DNA from 2 places in the Thermoanaerobacterium xylanolyticum LX-11 genome. Region 1 is predicted to be linked to the other one. Evidence: riboswitches for the same ligand, from Rfam matches in the RefSeq annotation. Region 1 holds a riboswitch; the other holds the start of a gene.

Region 1 (7,595 bases):
AAAAACCATCTTTATATTTTCTACAGTTATAACTTCATTTGGCGTCCCCATTGATATAATCTCTCCATCTTTCATAAGCAGAATAAAATCGCAAAATTGAGATGATAAATTGATGTCATGAAGAACAGAAAACACGAGTATCCCCTTTGCGGTCAATCGCTTAAGTATTGAAAGCACTTCTACTTGATATTTTACATCTAAATGTGAAATCGGCTCATCCAATAACAAAATCTTAGGCTCTTGAGCCAATGCTCTTGCAATGTAAACCCTTTGCCTTTGACCACCGCTTAATTCATTTACATATCTATCCTTAAGATCCCATGTGTTTGTAAGAATCATCGCTTCTTTTACGATGCTTACATCTTTTTCGGTCTCTCTTTGAAACCTCCTTAAATAAGGTGTCCTTCCCATCATCACAACATCGTAAGATGTAAATTCAAAGTCAAAATACAAATCCTGTGGAACATAGCCGATAATCCTTGCTCTATCTTTTGAACGCATTTTGTGGACACTTTTGTCCATCATAAATACATTGCCTCTGCTGGGCTTCAAATAACCTGAAATGTTCTTCAAAAGAGTTGTCTTGCCAGAACCATTGCTTCCCAATATGCCAACCATTTCATATCCATCTATCTTAAAATTTACACCTTTCAAAGCCTGAATATTGCCATAACTATAATGGAGATCTTCAACATTTACTATTGTCATTTCACTTAACCTCTTTATTTTTATTTTTGACAAGAAGGTATAAGAAAAACGGACCACCGCAGGCAGCAGTTATTATGCCAACTGGTATTTCTACAGGAGCCATCACAGTCCTCGCCAGTGTGTCAGCTAACACCAAAAAAGCTGCACCTACAATACCGCTAAAAGGAACTAAAAATCTGTTGTCAGAACCTACAATAAGCCTCGATATGTGTGGCACTATAAGCCCTACAAATCCAATTATACCACCTGCTGAAACAGAAGAAGCCGTTATTAAAGACCCTACAATCAAAATAATTTTCTTTACTCTTTCAGTATCTATTCCCAAATGCTCCGCTATTTCTTCACCTGTCATAATGACATTGAGATCTCTTGAAAACATGTATAACGTTATACATCCAATAAATATGATCGGCACTGTGTAAAAAGTCTGACCCCAACTAATAAGACTAAATCCACCCATGGTCCAAAAGATTATTTGAGACATTTCATCATGATTTAAAAGCATCATGAGAGAAATAATAGATGACATAAAAGCACTGATGGCAATGCCTGCAAGAAGCATCGTCTGCATTTTAATGTAATGTCCTTTTTTGGATATGATGTATACTACGTAAATAGTCATGAGAGCAAACGCAAATGCAAAAAATTGAAGACCAAGAAGCCCAAACCCTAAAACGATAGCAATAGATGCTCCAAATGCAGCTCCTGATGATATGCCTAAAACATAAGGATCTGCCATGGGATTTTTTAGAAGACCTTGAAAGAATGTACCTGTCACAGAAAGTCCCATCCCTGTAAAAGCAGCTTCAATTATTCTTGGGAATCTGAGATTCAACAATATCATCTTGTCTGTAGCATTGCCAACACCAAAAATGACATCAATAATGCTTTTTAATTGCATTTTGACTGCACCCACTGATGCAGAAAACATCAAGGATGCAATCAAAACCATTGCAGAAATTATCAAATAAAAGCTTTTTCTCACTTTCAATTTATTTAAATGCCTCCGGATGCAAATCTTTTGCAATTTCTTCTAATCCTAAGACAATTCTATTAGATGGCTTAGTGACAATGTCATCGTTGGAGATTATAAATATTTTGCCATCTTTCGCCGCTTTTGTATCCTTATAACCTGCCATATTTTTTATTTCATTAGCGTTTGCAGCATGTGGTGATGTGATTATCACATCAGGATTTTTCTGTACTAGTTTCTCCATGCTGTACTGTGCCCATCCGTTTGCATCGCTGGCTACATTGTTTCCACCAGCCAATGTTATAAGCTCATCGATGAATGTTCCCTTGCCAGCCGTCCAGTTCCCATTTGTATCAACAACATAAAACACATTTACTTTCGGCAAATCCTTCACTTTATCATTGATCTCTTTAATTTTATCTTTCATGCTGCTTATTATTTCATTTCCCTTTTCTACATTGCCTGTTATCTCACCTAATATCTTTATTGAATCATATATCTGGTTTATGTTTTGCGCTTCTAATACCACCACTGGTATGCCTGATTTCTCGATAGTCTCCATCTGGTCCTTCCCAGAAAGATTTGATGCAAAAACTATATCAGGTTTCTGAGCCATTATAGCTTCAATATTAGGCCCTTCATATCCTCCAACTTTCGCAACACTTTTTACCTCCGGCGGATAATCGTCGTAATTAGTAACACCAACAACATTTTTGCCAGCGCCAATTGCGTAAATCAGCTCGGTCGTTGATGGAGATAAGGATACGATCCTCTTAGGCTCCTTTTTTATCGTAACTTGCCTACCCATAAAATCAGTAATTTTCAATGGGAATGTATCCTTAACTTCCGTCTTCACAGAATTAGCATTAGTAGATGCTTTTTCCTTTGTAGTTTGAGAACATGAAACAAGACTTAATGAAAGAACTGCTACTATGATGAAAACTACAATATTTTTAATCCACTTTTTCACTTAGATCTCTCCTTCCAATTTCTTAAAGATTTGAAAAATGCAAAACACATAAACATTAACCCAAAAAACTAAGGCATACCGAGAAGGTATGCCCCATATTTTCTAAAGCAAATATGTATCACATTACCAACCTCCCCTCCGAAGGTGTTTTTCTCATCTTAAGGCAGGTCTCCTGGCTTGCGATTCATCTTTAGCTCAACCTTCCCGGTTTCCCCAGTGGTTTTTTGAGCCTCATCATCGCTTACAGTAGCGGGGGCTGCAGCGGCTTCTCACCGCTTTCCCTATTAACCTTTCGGACCTTAAGACCATATTTAGTTTAACTATATTATATCTTTAATGCAAAATTGCGTCAATGAAAATAAACAGCCTTTTTTTGCAATAATTTGTCATGAATTTTTTCATTTCATCCTGTATAAATTTTCACTACTGTAATATCCAAAATCACAAACATGATGAATACCGCTAAAATAATTGAAATCAAAATAAATGCCTTTAAGATAAACTCCCTGTATTTTTTCATCCCACACTCTGCCTCCAATTTCTATAAAACAAATTATCTATATAACGAAAATTTCACAAGATTAATTTCCTCTCTGAATATATAGACAAATTTCTTCCTCATTTTGTTACAGTCTTTTAAAAATTTTTTTATATAAAAAATAGCCCTAAGGGCCAATTATCAAATGAAATGTGTAGTATCAAAAAGCACACTGTTTTAATGAAGTTCAAAACGCAAATCCGAAGCAAGTTCGAAACTGTCATAGTAAAAGTACAATATACCTGATTTAGTATCCAAAAAGAATAGCTTATTAGTCGTATAGTTAGTTCTAAAAGAAGTTGAACCTTTGGACTTTGTATTTGTATATAAATAATAGTATCCATCTCGTTTCACTTTTGGAAATGGATATTTTCTCCCAAGCATTAAATTAGGTTGTGGTAGTGATTTTGCTAATGAGTACGGTATCACTGTGCCAAACTTCCATCCTTTTTCTTCTGCAGATTTTATGAAATCATCCATTTGGGTCTTATTGAACTTCATAACGATGTAACGTAGCTCTTGGTCCCTATCGCCTGTATAGTTATTCTCCAGTATATCAACTGATCTTGGAATGTAAATGCCAGTTTGGGAGGCAACAAAATATTGTGGTCCAGAAAATATCTTAGAAAAAATCAGTATATACAATCCCAAAGTAAAAAGAATACCAACTATTATCCCACACCATTTTATGAAATTCCTATTTCCAGATCGTCTCCATTTATAAAGCGAAAAGCCAAGCCAAACAATCATCAATACAGCTACATTAATAAGAAATATTTCATATATGTAAACCATGCGATTGCCTAAATCCCCTAAGTATAATTGCTTATATAGATTCATTGATATCACCTCACATCATATAGCGAATATAGTAGCTGTTCAAGAAAAATAGCCCCGTTGAGGGACATCAATACATTTTTATATCAAAATTTTGCAGCAATAAGTCTTCTTCCCCGCCGTCCCATTTTATTATCAATTTTATAGGCTTTTTGATTGAATCTAATATTTTCTGCCTTTCATCTGCATCTATTTGAGAGAGATTGGGTAGCCATGCAGATCTGCTAACATCAATACAATTATCTTTTTTCTTTGTATTTGGTGCATTTAAATCTATTCTCTGTTGAATTGGTGTTCCAAAATACACAAGTCCAGATATTATATAAGGCTCAAGCCCTTTGTCAAGAAATACAACAATTTTAATGTTATTTAATTTTTCCTTACTAATGTTCTCAATTCTTATATTATAATTTAGTGGAGTAAATTCATTTGAATCTTGTGTTTTTGGGATGTTTCCAGTAGAATCTAAACCATTCGTCTTTGTATTAGTATTTTTCCCAATCTCAATCGTTGTATTGATTTTAAAATATTTGCTTTTCGTCGTATAATTTAAACTTGGATTCGGCAAGTGAATTTATGAAATGCTCAAATAGAGCCATTTGAGGACTAAATTAAGTGAAAAATTTTTTACAAAAAATATATGGAGATTCCCCTTTTTCTGATAAAATTTAAGTGTTAAACAAAAACATTAACAGAAAGGAGAATCTCCATAGTATGAGTTTAACACTTAATCTTACAAAAGAAAAGGGGTTTTCAAAATATATTTTGCCAGCAACTTTTGACAATTTTACAGTATCAAACAATGTAACTTTTACCTATATCCAAGCATTTAAAGAAAAAATCGGCTTTAATAAAATTCTTTCAAGCATATTATCCTTTAAAAAAGCACCAAATGCTGTCTTCCAACCAGCCGAGATTATTGACTTTATGATTGATTCTGTAATTCAAGGGAATACTCGCTTTCTTCACATGGACCAACTAAGATATGATAATGCATACACAGAAATTAAAGGACATAAAGTTCCCAGCGAAAAAGTATGCAGAGACTTAATTAAAGCCATGCCTGAAAGTTCTCTTGAAGAATTAAGACTTATTAACAAGACTTTGCTTTCCTTGCAATCTAAAGGAACAAAACGTGAAGTCATTATGAATTTTGATGATACAGTTTGTACTATATTTGGAGAGCAGGAAGGTGCTTCAGTAGGTTATAATCCAAGGTACCATGGTCGACCATCTTTCAAAGAGAAAATCGGCATTATTGCTAATACTGATGAACTTGTTAATGTTACTCTTGAAGAAGGTAAACATCACACAAATCATGGTTTCTTAGATTTTGTAAAATCTTGCGAAGAACAGCTTCCTGAAAATTGGATAATTAAGCGAGTACGCGTTGACCGTGGAGCATTTGATTACGATAATATACTGTATTTTGAATCTAAAGGTTATGAATATGTAATGAAAGCTAAAAATCAGGCATGGATCAGATGCTTTATAGACTACGTCAATCAAAGAGAACACCTTTATACTTGGACTGAAATAGATAAGACCTTTAGTGTAAATGAAATATATGCAAAAATGCCTAAATGGGATAAAGCACGCAGAATTGTGATTATACGCAAAAAACTGCCACAGCCCAAAACAGGGCAGATTTGTATGGATATAGACGAATTCAAATATGAATATCAAGCTATAGTAACAAATATTGAGTACATGACACCTGAAGAGATATTTCATGAATACAACCAACGCTGCGACATTGAAAACAAAATAGATGAACTAAAAGAAGGATTTGCTTTTTAAAAAACAGTCAAAGAAACAAATTTTGCAACGAAATATTTTTGCTTATCAAAATGATTGCTTACAATCTCCACAATTGGTTCAAGAGGACTATCTTGCCAGAGTTTATGAAGCATCATGAGATAACCACAATAAGGCGGATATTATATAGTGTACCTGGTAATCTTGTTGGGAAAGGGCGTTATAGGCATATACGTTACCCTAATAATCCGTTTCTTAAAACTGTGATAACGTATATACGAAAAGCGCTAATGGTACTTTGCTTAACATAGTAAACACATAGGATATACCAAAAAATATACCAAATGATAGAAACCGCCATATCAAGTAGACGGTTAGCTTTGCTATACCTTAAAAGAGTAAATTAACTGTAAAAAACGATATAGCTTTTATTCTTTCAATGTAAATATGCAGTTATCAAAGTGCAAAACTTATAATAAAACACCGTTTTTTTACATTTATGGAAATTGAATTTTTAATTTGCTTGCTACTTGCCGAATTCAAGTTAAATTAGGTGCATCGTTTGTCTGATATAGATAAATCTGAAAATGACTTTTCTTATAGCTGTAGTAATCATAATATATAAAAAGACTCAATACAACTGCTGCTATTAAACATAAGATTATTATGCGCTTATTTTTTATAAAATCACCTCCAACCATATTCTTCAGCTATCCTATCACCCATACGATAATTGTACTCAGCTTGTTGTGTAATCCAATTTTCATCATAATAATGTGCTGCAGCATCAATATGAATGATGCGCCAATTTCTGTTAATGTTATTATAAACCAATTATCCTTACTTGGGAAGGTGCTAAATTAGGTCAACTTTTTTGTAACACTTTGTCAATCTATGTAATATATTGTCGGAATTGTGACCGTTTTTCGGTCATCAATAAACTTTAAAAAAAACAGGCATTAAGCCTGTTTATGATCCTAATTCATCAATTTTTTTATCTCCTCTTTTGACAACTCTGTAACCTCTGCTATTCTGTCAATGTCCATACCTTCTTTTAACAACTTCTTTGCTATTTTTATACTTTTTCCTTTTTCGCCTTTCTCAATGCCTTTTTCTATTATCATTTTGTATGTTTCTGATTCTTCAATCCTAAACATCCTCATCACCTCCGAAAAAACTTTCTCAATAATTTCTTTTTTAAAAATTACACCTGACAATAATTCAGCCTTAAATACAATGTCTTTCTTTTTGTTTATGTCTAATGGAATATCTTTTATAGCCTCAACACATCTTTCCAGATATTTTTCTCCTTCTTCTTTCCTTCTATTTTTGTCCATCAACGGAAGCAGTGAATACAAATCATAATAGTCTGTCTTCAAAACATCAGTATATTTTATGTCGCCAACATTTATTATTCTGTATTTATAATCTAATGTGTTTTGTTCTCTAAAGTCGTAGCTTAAGCTATTTGCCATTTTTACATTATCTTTTCCTATATATAGGACTGACTATCTGATATGGTAAGAGATTATGCTTTTCCATTATCTCCATGGAATATCGTAACATCCTGTAAGGCATTTTTCCGTCATTTTCTGATTGAAATTCTATGTGCACAGCGACATTTCCTTTGTCAGTAGTACATTTGAATATCATGTCGCTGTCCCTTCTTTCAACTCTTGCAAATTCTATATTTAGTTCATCGATTTTTGTGTATTGAAGACCTAAAAAATAGCATCTTACCTTTATTATATCATACGAATATTAAAAATACAGATTATTGCCGCAATATTTTATAATGAGGTTTTGTAACA
Region 2 (7,595 bases), 1.1 Mb from region 1:
AAGATGTAAACAAATTATAAAAATTCATGATTTCAATACAATAAATTGTTTTTGATTTAGAAGGTGAATAAATTGCTTAATATAATGAGAAATTTTGCAAATTTAATAATGACTGTAATTTTCTACATAATCATTATAACTACTATATTATTTATTGCATTTGTAATATTAAAAGTTTCTTCAAATAATAGAAATAATTCCAACACTACGAATGCTGGAGAAATATATGGAAAAATTATAAAAATAAGTTCTAAAGTTGAAAATAATAATTCTCAATATTGTAATGTGGATATAGAACTTTTATCAGGAAAATACAAAGGTAAAATAATAACAGTTCCTAACCTTGTTGCGGGATTTACAAGCACTTCACAATACAATAATCAGGAGTATGCAAAAATTGGAGATGAAGTTATTGTATATTTAAATCTTGATTCTAATGGAAACATAAAAAGTGCATATATTTATGAAATTGTGAGAGATAAATATTTATTCAAGTTGTCTTTGGTTTTTATAATTTTGTTAATTCTTTTAGGTGGCATAAAAGGTTTAAAGTCAATCATTACATTATTTTTAACTGGATATACAATAATTAAAATTCTCATACCTTTAATACTATATGGTTACAATTCAATTATAGTAACTTCTATAATTTGTATTATACTGGTAATAATAAATTTACTTGTAATAAGTGGATATAACAGAAAAACATTATCTGCTATTATTGGTACTTCAAGTGGAGTGTTAGTAGCCGGTGCAATAGTTATTTTTCTAAATTCCATGATAAGAGTTAATGGCTTTACAGATGAAGAGATACAATCAATGATTAATATAACTCAAAACAACAACATTAATCTAACAGGAATTTATTTTGCAAGTGTTATTATGGGTGCTTTGGGTGCAGTAATGGATGTAAGTATGTCAATAGCTTCAGCTATATTTGAAATAAAAGAGGCAAGACATAAAATAACTGCAATAGAATTAATAAAATCTGGTTTAAATGTAGGAAAAGACATAATGGGAACTATGGCTAACACTTTAATCCTTGCTTATGTTGGTGGCTCAATGTATATAATAATTATGATTATGCCATACATAAATTCAATTTCAACTGTTCTTAACCAAGATATTATTGCAGCAGAAATATTAAAAACATTAGCTGGAAGCATAGGATTAATGATTGCTATTCCTATTACAATTCTTGCATCAACATTCTTAATTTTATAATAGTAGCTATTGAAGAGTATTCAAGTAACTGCTATCATAAAAAGTTACTTGCAAAAAACAGGTTTAAAAAAAACTAAAAGCTATCCTAAAAAGGATAGCTCTTTACCCTCATTCGGATCGATTTAGCAGCATTAACCATATTGATAAGGCTCAATTTTGCTTCTTCATCTTCTCTTGTTTTTAAACCACAATCCGGGTTTATCCATAATTTGTTTATATCCAATTTTCTAATCATAATTTCAATCAATTCTTCCAGCTCTCTTTGCGATGGAACTCGTGGTGAATGAATATCATATATCCCTGGTCCTACCTCTGGTTTAAAATTATTTTCCTTAAATAAGTCTAATATTGAAAAATCTGAACGTGCCGCCTCAATAGAAATCACATCTACATCCATAGATTCAATTTCTTTTATAATATCTGAAAACTCACTATAACACATGTGTGTGTGAATTTGAGTTTCAGTTTTTACTTTTGCATGAGTTAAACGAAATGCACGAATAGCCCAAAATAAATAGTCGTTCCACTCCTTTTTTCTCAAAGGTAATTTCTCTCTTAAAGCTGCTTCATCAATTTGTATAATTCTAATTCCTGCCGCTTCTAAGTCTAACACCTCATCTCTAATAGCTAAAGCAATTTGATATGCTATTTCTCTTAATTCTAAATCTTCTCTCGGAAATGACCAATTTAAAATAGTAATTGGCCCAGTTAAAATTCCTTTTACAATTTTATCAGTTTGTTTTTGAGCAAACTTAATCCATTTGACTGTCATCGGTTCCTTTCGTTTTACATCTCCAAATATTATTGGAGGTTTTACACATCTTGTTCCATATGATTGTACCCACCCATTTTGTGTAAACAAAAATCCTTCTAATAATTGTCCGAAATACTCAACCATGTCGTTTCGTTCATATTCTCCATGAACAAGCACGTCAAGCCCTATTTTTTCTTGAAAATCAATTATTTCTTTTATTTTTTTCTGCAATTGTTGCTCATATTCAGTCTCCGTTATTTCTCCTTTCCTCCATAGCTGACGAATTCTTCTCACCTCAGATGTTTGAGGAAAAGAACCTATAGTAGTCGTTGGCAAAATAGGAAGCTTAAATTTTTCCTTTTGGACTAAAATGCGATTTTCAAATTTATCTTTTCGAATAAAATCTTCTTCATTTAAATTTTTAACATTTGAACGAATCTCAGCATCAAAACTTAATGAATCTGTTATTTTCCTCTTCAAAACCTGTTGATTAAATATATAAAGGTCATTCTTCTCAAAGTCATAATCAATACATAAACTCTTTAAATCCTTAAGTTCTTCCAGTTTTTCTTCTGCAAATGCCAAAAATTCTTTTATATTTTCTTCAATACTTTCTTCATTAAGAAGCGTATACGGAACATGCAGAAGTGAACAAGATGTACTGAGCCATATATTTTCCGGCATAACAAATTGTTCTAATATTCTTATCAATTCCATGCTTTTTTTATAATCATTTCGCCATATATTTTTCCCATTTACAATACCTGCTGATAAAATTTTATTGGAGGGGAAACCAGATCTTTTTATTAAATCAACATTTTTTATTCCTTCTACTAAATCTAAACCTAATCCATCAAAATCCAATTCTATCAACGTTTCATAAATATCTCTTACATCTCCAAAATACGTCTGAATTAATATTTTTGTATTTCTTTTTTTGGCCAATAACTTCTTGTAAGCTATTTTAAATAAATTAATGTCTTCTTGCGTTAAATCTGTTACCAATATAGGTTCATCTATTTGAATCCATTCAGTTCCTAATTCCTCAAATTTTTTTAAAATTTCTATATATGTATTTGTTAATTCAAATAAAATTTCTTCAAAAGTTCTCTTAGTGTTAAATCTTGCTAACTTTAAAAATGTAAACATACCTATTATAATAGGTCTTGTATTTATTCCCAATTCCTTTGCTTCTCTATATAAATCAAAAGGTTTTGTATCATTTAAAAAAAATTCAGTATCATCGTCTATTTCAGGAACTATATAATGATAATTTGTATTAAACCATTTTTTCATAGGTAAAGCTTTTACATCTTCTTCAATATCTTGATATCCTCTAGCCATAGCAAAATATGTATCAATAGGTAAAAGATCTAACTGCTTATACCTTTTAGGAATAACATTTAAAAGAAATGCCATATCCAACATGTTATCATAAAATGAAAAATCATTAGATGGAATATAGTCTATACCTTTTTCTTTTTGTACCAACCAATATTTTTTTCTCAATTGCTTAGATTCTGCAAAAAGTTTACTTAAACCAATTTCGCCTTTAAAATACTTTTCTACCACTTTCTTCAATTCGCGGTTTACTCCAATGCGTGGATAACCTACTATTGTTGTTTTCATTATTTTTCCTCCTTATCTTCATTCCCAAAGATTTGGTTTTATTTACACATAAGGCAGGTCTCCTGACTTATCTTCATCCTACTTGTTTCCCTTCCTATCATTTAGATAGTGGTATACGAAACGTTCGTCCAAAATACAGTAGTGGGTGCTGTTCAAGATTCTCACTTGATTCCCTATTATCTTCTTTTTTAAAGAAGCACCTTATATGCGAATTATCTCTTTCCATATCCTTATTGAAGATATGAATGACAACTATTTTAAAAACATTTATGTTTATTTTACTATTATGAAAATAATATGTCAAGAACGAATTTTCAAAATACAAAAACAGAAGATAAGTTATTTAATTGAACTAACTTATTTCTCTTTTTCTAACTCATTCTTTCAAAAAAATAGTGAAGTTTTATTTCTACATTTCATTGCTATTTCACACGATTTTTGACCTAAAAAAATTTTATTTAAGTCACAAATAGCAAAACTTTTTGATAAGCTTCACGTAACATAATTCTCAAATGAAGAATATAATATAAAGACATATTAAAATAGGGGGTTTTACTATGCATGTTATATCAAGTTTATTATTCTCAATATCAGCAAATATCGATAACTTTACTGTAGCCATAGCATATGGGATTAAAAAAATAAGAATTGGGATATTAAGTAATATTCTAATCGCTTTAGTATCTGGTATTGGTACATTTCTATCAATGTCTATAGGATTACTTATAAATAGATTTTTACCCACAAACATATCAAATATTGTTGGCAGTCTTATACTTATTATGTTAGGACTATGGTTTATTTTAGACTATTACAAGAAACGAAAAACAGATACTTTTAACTTTAAAAATAATTACGAAATCCTGATTAATTCAAAAATCACAGACATGGATAATTCAAAATATATAGATATGAAAGAATCTATTATCCTTGCTTTTGGTTTAACAATAAACAATTTAGGTTTGGGAATTGGAGCAAGCATTACAGGACTTAACATATATTTTACTACATTATTAACAATTATTTTCAGTTTATTATCCATTCTTTTAGGTTTTATGCTTGGCAATACTTACTTAGCCAAAATATTTGGCAATTATGCACCATTGGTCTCTGGAATTTTAATTGTCTTTTTAGGTATATACGAAATTTTTATTTAAATCGTTAAATTTTTATGATATGTAAAAAATCTCCCACCTATAAAAGATGGGCTATTTATTAAACATCTATCGAATATTTCTAAAAATTGATTTTTAGAGTAATTTGGTTTATGCTATAAGAGTAATCTTTTGTTTAGTATATCGGAGTGATAAATGATGACATTAATTAAGTCAAAAAAATCAGCTATCTTACTTTTTCTTATATTAGTAATAATAGGATTTACTTTTTTTTATGGCAAAAGCCTATTTTTCAAACATAATTCTGCAAACAATGTCAAATCTGTTAAAATTGTATCTAAGATAAAAGCTAAAAAAGCAAGCAAAAGTTATAATGAGCCTATAACAACTGCTGTTACTTCTACAGAGTATCCGATTAAAAGTAGTACAAGTAAAATTACATCTATAATATCATCAAACGCAATATCTGATAATGAAATATTATCGCTGGTAGACAGAAGCAACAGAAATGAACTATTTGAAAGCCCAATGCCTCTTAATACCCCTATATTCAGCAGTAACAAAAAAGCCAACAAATTACTGGCACTTACATTTGATGATGGACCTTCAAAAGAGTTTACTAAAAAATATGTAGATGTTTTAAAAAGCTTAAATGTTAAATCCACTTTTTTTATTGTAGGGAAAATGGCCGAAAAAAATCCTAATTTGCTTACGTATATTGCAGAAAATGGCAATGAAATAGGTATTCATTCATACAGTCACAAATATATGCCTTTAATGACACCTGAGCAGATGATTGACGAGCTTTATAAGACGCAGGCAATTGTCGTCAACACAACGGGAGTAAAACCCGATTTATTTAGGCCTCCATATGGAGCATTCAATAATACTCTCGTGAAAATATCAAATGCATTGGGACTTCATGTTGTGCTTTGGACTGTTGATCCAGATGATTGGAAAAGGCCCGGAATACCAAATATAATTAATACAATTGTATCAAAATCATCTTCTGGCTCAGTCATTCTTATGCATGAGGGTAATTCAGAAACATTAGCAGCATTGCCACAGATAATTGTAAAACTCAGATCTAAAGGATATTCTTTTGTGACAGTATCTGAACTTATGAAAGCTTATCAATAGTCAATAGTATTAGCTACTTCATGTTCCGCCTCATTCTGGACACCACATAGTGGTTCACACTGTCAAGCCCACAGCGGACTTTCACCGCCAAGTTATCGCACATGCCGGTCGCACATTAAAAAGAGAAAGCAGGTTAACCAATTAAACCAACTTTCTCTTCTGTTTCTATCTTACCCAACACACACGCAGTTTCGTCCATTATTTTTCGCTTCATAAAGCATATTATCTAATCTTAATAGAACTGTATCAATATTATCATTTTCTTTAAAGTCAGTCGCTCCAAAGCTTGCTGTAACATTACCAACACCATCAAATTTTGCAGTGCTGATCTTAAACCTCAGTTCTTCTGCTATATCTGAAGCATTATTTAAAGAAGTCTCAGGTAAAAAGATAATAAATTCTTCCCCACCCCATCTGGCAAAACAATCAGTTTTGCGTATTCTTTCTTTTACAATTTCAACAACTCTTTTTAGTACCATATCACCTGCTGCATGCCCAAAATAATCATTGACATTTTTAAAATGATCCAAGTCAAACATGATAAGCGAAAAAGGCTTTTTATTCCTTTTCGTCATTTCTACTTCTTTTTCAAGTATATCCATAAAGAAACGTCTATTGTATATACCTGTAAGGGGATCAGTGACTGATCTTAAATAAAGCAATTCTTCAAATTTTTTTCGCTCGCTAATATCGCGTATTATTCCTATTGCATGCCATGATCCATTAATTTTAACAACAGAAAGCGAAAGCTCAACATCTATCTCATGACCTTTTTTATGTACAGTTTTCATTTCAACTGTTTTCCCAACGATGCTTCCTTCACCGCTATGGCGAAATTTTTCAATCGCCTTTTTGTAGGAACTATACAACTGTTCATCTAATATCATAAATGTATGCAACTCTTTACCTAATATTTCATCTTTTGAATAGCCGAGTATTCTTTCTGCCGCCGGATTCCAAAAAGTAACCTTGCCATACCCATCAATCATTATAATAGCATCACCGGCATAAGCAGTTATAGTATTTAAAATTTCATTTTTCTCCATAAGATCATTTTCAATTTTCCTTTGCTCCGTCAAGTCAGCTACAAATGCCACAAAGACTTTTTCGCCATCATACTCCATAAGCTCTATATGAATTCCCACTGGGTATAATGAACCATCTTTTCTTCGATGCATTGTTTCAATATTTAATTGCATCTGCTTACCATTTAAAAGTGGCTTTAAAAACTCTTTAAAGCTTTGCAGCGTAAATTCTATCTTGATATCAAGAGGAGTCATTTTTTTAAGTTCTTCCTCTGAATAACCCAAATTCTTCCTTGCTCCACGATTTACGAAAATAAATTTTAAAGTCTCAGCATCAAATATATAAATTTCATTTAGAGAATCTTCAAAAAGCTTTCTGTAAAATTCAAGTTTTCTTTTGATTTCCCATTCTTCAGTGATATCAAATACTATTAAATGAATTAATTTCTTATCTTGATAATCTATAATTGTTGAATACACATTTACTATTTTTTCACTTCCATTAACTCCATTTTGTATGCATACACATGGGTTGCACCCTCTTTTAAGCATCTCCCAGCAGCTTTCATATCCATCTACACCAAAAAAATCTGCAACTTCCCTAATATCCATGTTTTGCACAATATCTTTAGGATATCTGCAAAATTCACAAGCAGCTTTATTCGCATAAACTATATGTCCTGATTCAGCATCAACCAATATCATAGC

Evidence for each region. A riboswitch is a leader RNA that binds a small molecule or an ion and turns the genes downstream of it on or off. The one in region 1 is predicted to bind cobalamin.
Region 2: another riboswitch for cobalamin. It lies ahead of metE (5-methyltetrahydropteroyltriglutamate--homocysteine S-methyltransferase); the one in region 1 lies ahead of THEXY_RS09985 (ABC transporter substrate-binding protein).

Annotation. Positions count from the first base shown of each region.
Region 1 is NC_015555.1:2,035,647-2,043,241, forward strand. It holds gene THEXY_RS09975 (ABC transporter ATP-binding protein) at 1-708, opposite strand, end outside; gene THEXY_RS09980 (FecCD family ABC transporter permease) at 710-1,699, opposite strand; gene THEXY_RS09985 (ABC transporter substrate-binding protein) at 1,701-2,651, opposite strand; cobalamin riboswitch at 2,797-2,968, opposite strand; gene THEXY_RS09990 (hypothetical protein) at 3,367-4,029, opposite strand; gene THEXY_RS09995 (hypothetical protein) at 4,097-4,594, opposite strand; partial or broken gene THEXY_RS10000 (IS1380-like element ISTps2 family transposase) at 4,741-6,095, shown strand; gene THEXY_RS12655 (hypothetical protein) at 6,472-6,618, opposite strand; partial or broken gene THEXY_RS10005 (Rpn family recombination-promoting nuclease/putative transposase) at 6,762-7,533, opposite strand.
Region 2 is NC_015555.1:917,341-924,935, reverse strand. It holds gene THEXY_RS04530 (YibE/F family protein) at 73-1,224, shown strand; gene metE (5-methyltetrahydropteroyltriglutamate--homocysteine S-methyltransferase) at 1,310-3,607, opposite strand; cobalamin riboswitch at 3,643-3,826, opposite strand; gene ytaF (sporulation membrane protein YtaF) at 4,165-4,764, shown strand; gene THEXY_RS04515 (polysaccharide deacetylase family protein) at 4,921-5,862, shown strand; gene THEXY_RS04510 (GGDEF domain-containing response regulator) at 6,033-7,595, opposite strand, start outside.